DNA from 2 places in the Subdoligranulum sp. DSM 23681 genome. Region 2 is predicted to be linked to the other one. Evidence: riboswitches for the same ligand, from Rfam matches in the RefSeq annotation. Region 2 holds a riboswitch; the other holds the start of a gene.
The links. Region 2 has a riboswitch for thiamine pyrophosphate ahead of thiT (energy-coupled thiamine transporter ThiT). Riboswitches for the same ligand answer to the same signal wherever they lie in the genome.
Positions count from the first base shown of each region.

Region 1: another riboswitch for thiamine pyrophosphate. It lies ahead of thiW (energy coupling factor transporter S component ThiW); the one in region 2 lies ahead of thiT (energy-coupled thiamine transporter ThiT).

Region 1 is NZ_CM168050.1:2,247,145-2,250,550, reverse strand. It holds gene thiE (thiamine phosphate synthase) at 1-632, opposite strand, end outside; gene thiM (hydroxyethylthiazole kinase) at 619-1,440, opposite strand; gene thiW (energy coupling factor transporter S component ThiW) at 1,451-1,969, opposite strand; TPP riboswitch at 2,252-2,359, opposite strand; gene AC127K_RS10340 (SpaA isopeptide-forming pilin-related protein) at 2,420-3,406, opposite strand, start outside.
Region 2 is NZ_CM168050.1:2,529,212-2,532,617, reverse strand. It holds gene AC127K_RS11670 (1,4-alpha-glucan branching enzyme) at 138-1,850, shown strand; TPP riboswitch at 1,883-1,979, shown strand; gene thiT (energy-coupled thiamine transporter ThiT) at 2,075-2,635, shown strand; gene AC127K_RS11660 (DNA alkylation repair protein) at 2,768-3,406, shown strand, end outside.

The sequences.
Region 1 (3,406 bases), 280 kb from region 2:
GTCATTTCCTCGGACAGGGCCCGCAGGCTGCGGGCGGCGGCCTCGATGTCCTGGGCCCCGAAGAGGGCCGAGACCACGGCCACGCCATCCACCCCGGTGCCCTGCAGTTCCATCAGGTTTTGGGCATTGATGCCGCCGATGGCCACCACCGGGATGTCCACGGCGTCACAGATGGCTTTGAGTCCCGCATGGGAGAGGGCGGTCACGTCCTGCTTGGTGGAGGTGGTGAACACCGCCCCCGCCCCCAGGTAGTCGGCCCCGTCGGCAGCGGCCTTGCAGGCCTCGGCCACGTTGTGGGCCGAGACCCCCACGATCAGGTCCCTGCCGGCCCGACGGCGCACCTCGGCGGCAGGCATATCGTCCTGCCCCACATGCACCCCGTCCGCCCCGCAGGCCAGGGCGATGTCCAGATCATCATTGATGATGAAGGGCACGCCATGGGCTTTGCAGAGGGAGGCGATCTGACGGGCTTCCGCCAGAAAAGCCTCCTTGTCCAGCTGTTTTTCCCGCAGCTGGACGCAGGTGGCCCCGCCCCGCAGGGCATCTTCCACCTGTTCATACAGGGTCTGCCGCCCCACCCAGGCGCGGTCGGTGACGGCATACAGCCGCATAGCGGTGTTATCGAGTTTCAAAGCGTTCTCCCTCCTCCAGCTGTGGGGGCGTCAGGTTGTACATGGTGTCAATGATGCGGCTGCGCAAAGCGGCGTTGCCCTCCCCGGTCGTGAGACGGCTCCGGGCGATCTGCCCGCACAGCCCCATGGCGGCGACAGCGGCGGCCGCCGCTTCCAGAGGCTTGTCCGGGCTGGCCGCCACGAAGGCCGCCGTCAGGGCCGAGAGCTGGCAGCCGGTGCCGGTGACCCGGCGCATCATGGCACAGCCGTTGCGGATGCAATAGGCGGTTTTCCCGTCTGCCACCAGGTCGATGGCGCCGCTGACCGACACCACCACCCCGGTGCGCTGTGCCAGGTCCTGTACCAGGGGGATCACCCGGTCCAGAGACTGCTCGGTGAGGGCATCGGCGGCGTCGGCGTCCACCCCGTGGACGGTGCCGCTGCCCCGGGCCAGGACCTTGATCTCGGACAGGTTGCCCCGGATGACAGCGATGCGCAGTTCCGCCAGCAGCTGTCGGACGGTGGTGCCCCGCAGCGCCGAGATGCCCACCCCCACCGGGTCCAGCACGATGGGATGGTCCAGGGCGTTGGCGGTGCACCCGGCCGACAGCAGGGCGGGCACGGTGCCGGTGTGCAGGGTGCCCAAATTCAGGTGCAGTCCGGCGCAGGCCGCCTGCACCTCGGACACTTCGGCCGGGTCGTCGGCCATGATGGGGGACGCCCCGCAGGCCAGCAGCAGGTTGGCGCAGTCGTTGGCGGTGACATAATTGGTGATGTTGTGGATGAGCGGGGCCTGCCGGCGCACCGCTTCCAGGTAAGGTCCGAACATGAAATCTTCCTTATCTTGCCAGTGTTTTCTGCATGGTGGAAAGGGCCCCGGTGCCCTTGAGGCCGTAGACCAGCGCCCCGGCGATGATGCTGCCCCCCGCGGTGGAGACCAGGAAGGGCACGATGTAGGCGTAGAAGGCCACATCCGCCACGCTCTGGCCCATGAGCAGGATGGCCACCGGATAGGCGCACAGCCCACCCAGGATGGAGGTGCCGAAGACTTCCGCCACCAGGGTCAGCGGGATGTTCTTGCTGAGCCAGTAGGCCACACCGCACAGCAGCGCCCCGAACATGCTGCCGGGGAAGGCCATCAGGCTGCCCAGACCGGTCAGATTGCGGATGAGGCTGGCCACAAAGGCCACCCCCACCCCGTACCAGGGCCCCAGGAGCACGGCGCACAGGATGTTGACCATGTGCTGCACCGGGGCGCACTTGCTGCCGAACACCGGGAAAGAGAACATGCTGCCCACCACGGCCACGGCGCAGAACACGCCGGCCAGGGCCAGTTTACGGGTCTTGTTGCTTTTCATATACAAACGCTCCTTTTGGTTTGGTTGCGGAAAACGGCCGGCACAGCGACACTTTCCCGCAAGAGTTGCCCGCAGGTTTTCCTGCGGCTCCCATGGAAAATTGCGGTCGAGGCTTGCTGGCCTCCTCTCACGCCGGAACACGGCTTCCCATCGCTGGCTGTACCGGGCACAGGGCGCTCCCCCTCTGCCCGCCGCGGACGGCCGCGGACCTTCCGTTTTCCACTTCCTTTCCCAAAAAGACAAACAAAAACGGGAGACACCCGAAAGGGTGCCTCCCGAAAAAGTGCTTCGTCCACAACTTCCTACGGCGGCATTATCCGCATCAGGTGTAAGGGTCGAAGGTGATTCCTTCCTCTCAGCCCGTCAGCACGAGCTCCCCCGGTTTTTCTGTTTGGGCCTATTATAGTCCCGCCGGACGGCGGCGTCAATGGTTTTTTCAAAATCCCGGCGTCACCCCTGCCGCCGGCGCTGACGGAAGGCTTCCGACAGCATCAGTCCGGCACCAGAGATACCCAGCACCACCACCCACAACCAGGGACGGGCCGGGTCTCCGGTGGCGGGGGCATCCGCATCGGCGGGGCAGGGCGTGGTACGGGGCGGCTCTTCCTGTGCCGGGGCAGGCTCCGGTGTCCGGGTGGGTGACGGAGTGGCCGTCAGGGTGGGCGCCGGGGTGGGGGTGGGCTGCAGGGTGCTGGCATTGGTGAAGGTGATGGTGGTGCCCCCTGCGGGCAGGGTCACGGTGAGTTCGTTTGTTTCTTGCGGGGTCCCGCCGTTGAGCTGCACGGTGGTGCGATAGTTTTCGGTTTCGGCCTCGGTGACGGTGAAAACGGTGCCCGGTTCCAGCTCCTCAAACACCAGGCGTTCCTTGTCCCGCAGGGTGGTCTGTGCCCTGCCCTCGGCGTCAAAAGTCAGGCCGCCATACTCGCCGGTCAGGGGGGTACCGTCGGGGGCTGTCAGGGTCAGGGTGAAGGCAAAGTCCCGTTCCGTCTCCCCCCGGAAGCCGGTCACCGTCTTGGTCACGGTGAGCCGGGTAGGGTCGTTGCGGTAGCGCACAATGGTACTGCGGGAGAACAGGTTGCTGATATCCTGGTCTCCCAGGTCGATTTTCAGGTCCTGGTCGGTGCCGGCGGCGTAGTTCTGGGTGATCTTCAGCCGGGACCACCCCGCGTTGACGAGGAAATACACCGGGTCCCCGGGGGTGGTGGGGCCGTATTCCAGGATCTGGTTGCTGCTGTAATAGGAAAGATCCAGAGGCGCCGCGGAGGAGGGCGTCCACACCGCCCAGTCGTCGCCGGTGCCCGGGGTGTAGGTATTGGCGGTGTACAGGGCCGCCTTGATGTCGGTGAGGGTGGCGTTGATGTCGTCGGGCACCGCAAACTGCAGCATGCTGCGCACCACCTTGCCCACACCCCGCAGCACCGTCACATCGTCGGTGGG
Region 2 (3,406 bases):
TTTTGTCGTTTGTGCGGGCATTTTGGCCTACCGGTGGTATTCCCTGGGTTTGCCTTTGTGCGGGCAGCCGTGATACAATAAGTTACAACAGCAAAAACAGGAACGTTCAACGCCTGATCGGGGAGGGAGCACTGCCTATGCGGCCGGATGTGGCGGATTTTTACAGCGGCATCAGCTTTGACGCCTACCGGCTGCTGGGGGCCCAGCCGGCAGGAAGCGGCTGGCGGTTCACCGTCTGGGCGCCCCATGCCCGCCGGGTCCAGGTGGTGGGCGACTGGAACGGCTGGAACCTGTGGAACGCCGCCGAACTGGCTGTCTGCGAGGACGGGCTATGGCGGGGGACGGTTCCCCACGCCCGGGAAGGACAGCTGTACAAATACAATATACTGGGCCCCGATGGCAGCTGGCAGCTGAAACCGGACCCCTTTGCCTTCGGGTACGAGGCTCTGCCCGGTACCGCCGGACGGCTGCTGTGTCCGGCATACCACTTTACCGATGAGGAATGGATGTCCCGGCGGCATTGGCTGCCGCAGATGCCCATGAACATTTACGAGCTGCATGCTTCCAGCTGGAGGCGGCATTGGGACGGACGGTACTATTCCGGCGGCGAACTGGCTGAAGTGCTGATCCCCTATCTGCAGGAACGGAACTTTACCTGTGTGGAACTGATGCCCCTGGCGGAGTATCCTTTTGACGGAAGCTGGGGGTACCAGGGCTGCGGATACTTTGCCCCCACCGCCCGCCTGGGCGGGTTTGCGGGGGTGGCCGAACTCATCGACCGGCTGCACGGAGCCGGCATTGCGGTTCTGGCCGACTTTGTACCGGTACATTTTGCACCGGACCCTGAACGGATGGCCCGCTGGGACGGAGCCCCTTTGTTTGAGGCGGGCCCCAGTGACTGGGGAAGCCTTCGGTTTGATCTGTCCAGCGGACCGGTACGGAGTTTTCTGCTGAGTGCGGCCGCCTTCTGGATCTATGAGCTGCACTGCGATGGCCTGCGGGTGGACGCTGTGGGGCATGCCCTCTACCGTCCCCAGGATGCCGGGGAGGCCCTGGCGGCAGCGGAATTTTTCAAGACCCTGACCGGAGGGCTGCACGCCCGGTTCGGTCCGGTGTTCCTGGTCGCCGAGGATACCGCCGGTGCGCTCAATGCCGCCGTTCCCACCACACAGGGCGGCCTGGGGTTCGATGCGGTGTGGGACAGTGCCTGGGCGCGGGATGTCCTCACCTTTTTCTCCCTCCCGGCCGAGCGCGGCCGACGTTTTTCCGCCCTGCTGCAAAACCACGGCTCCCCCACCGCCGTCAACGCACTGAGTCACGATGACAATGCCTGGGACAGCGGATCGGTCTGGTGGCAGCTGCCCGGAAGCGGAGAGGAAAAGTTCCGGCAGATGCAGGTACTGTACCTGCTGCAGTTCACCCGGCCGGGACGCCCCCTGACCTTTATGGGCGGGGAGTTCGGGCAGCCACTGGCCTTTGACCCTTACAAGGAGATGGACTGGGCTTGCCTGGGGCATCCGCTGCACCGCAATCTGGACCGCTATACGGCGGCGCTGGGGGCGGTGTATAGCCGCCACCCCGCCCTGCACCGCGGCGGATATCGCCCGGTACTGCAAGACGAAGGCAAACTGGCATTCGGGTATCTACGGGAAACGGAGAGCGAAAAGCTGTTGTGCGTCTTCAATCTGGGCGACCATTTTCTGGACGCCCCCTGCGACCCGGGCCGCCCAAGGCGCTCCAGCCTGCTGTTTGCGGCCGGACCTTTGGACGGCAATGCACTGCAATGGTCCGGCGGCCGTTTTGTCCTGCATCTGTCTCCCATGAGCGGGGCGATTTTCGCCTTATCTTGACATTTTAACCAAAATGTGTATACTATTTTTGGACATAGAAACAGGGGCGCCGCAAGGCTGAGATCCGCAAGGAGTACCCTTTAACCTGATCCGGGTAATGCCGGCGTAGGGAGTGGACGGGATGATATCCCATCATACGGAAGCTCACGCGCCCGCACGCAGGTTTGCCTGTCGGGCGCGTTTCTTGTTTTTATGGACTATTATCGTTTTGAGGAGTGTTCCCCATGTCCAAAACCACCTCCAAAACCCGCATCCTGGTCGAGTGCGCCCTGATGATCGCCCTCGGCACGGTGCTGGCCAACATCAAGATCTTTGAGCTGGCCAATGGCGGTTCCATCACCCTGTTCAGCATGGTGCCGTTCATCCTGGTGTCCTTCCGTCACGGCGTGAAGTGGGGGCTGTTCACCGGCTTTGTGAACAGCCTGCTGCAGATGCTGCTGGGCTTTTACGCCCCGCCGGCCCCCGGCCTGCTGCCCCTGTTCGGCATGATCATGCTGGACTATGTGCTGGCTTTCAGCCTGCTGGGTCTGGCCTGCGTCTTTGCCAAGCCCTTCTCCAACCGGCTGGTTGGTGTGGGTGTGGGCACCGCGGTTGTCTGCATCATCCGTTTCCTGTGCAGCTTCTTCTCCGGCGTTCTGATCTGGGGCAACCTGTCCGACGGTCTGCCCGCCTGGACCTACAGCCTGGGCTACAACGCCAGCTACATGCTGCCGGAAACCATCCTGACCGTGGTGGCTGTGGTCCTGCTGTACAAGGCCGCCCCCAAGCTCTTTGTGATGGACTGACCTTCCTTATGTAAATATAAGGGCCTGCACGCCGATGCGCTTTACCGCGCACCGGCGTTTTGTTTTGGAGCAGGGCTTGCGGCCGTCCGCATCCGATGGTAGGATAAAGCAAAGGAAAGGAGCTGCCCTTTTATGCCCTACACCCAACAGGAGATCCTGGCCCGCCTGCAGGCCATGGCCGAACCGGAATATGCCCGTTTTTCCGCCACCCTGATCCCCGACCCGCCGCCGATTCTGGGGGTACGTCTGCCCAGGCTGCGGGCCCTTGCCAGAGAACTGGCCAAAGCACTGCCCGCATCCCCTGAACTGTGGCAGGCGCTGGAAGGGCCGTATCTGGAGCAGGCCATGCTCCACGGAATGCTCATCGGTGCTGCACGGATGTCCGATGCCCAGCGCCGGGACCGGCTGGAAGATTTTTTGCCCCGGGTGACCAACTGGAGTATCTGTGATTCCACCGCTGTTTCCTGTAAATGGATGGCCCGCACACCCGATTTCTGGCAGCCCTGGCTGCTGGCTTTGAGCCGCCGGGAAGAAGAATTTTCCGCCCGGTTCGCCATCGTCTGCCTGCTGGACCACTTTACCGCCACGCCGGAGGGACGCCGGCTGACACTGGAAGCCTGCACCGCCGCCTCCTGCCCCGCCCTGTACACCCGGCTGGGGATCGCCTGGGCGGTGAGCATTGTGGCGGTAAAAGAACCGGAACTGGGGCTTGCCTACCTGAAACAGGATCCTCTGGATGACTTCACCCACAACAAATCCATCCGGAAAATC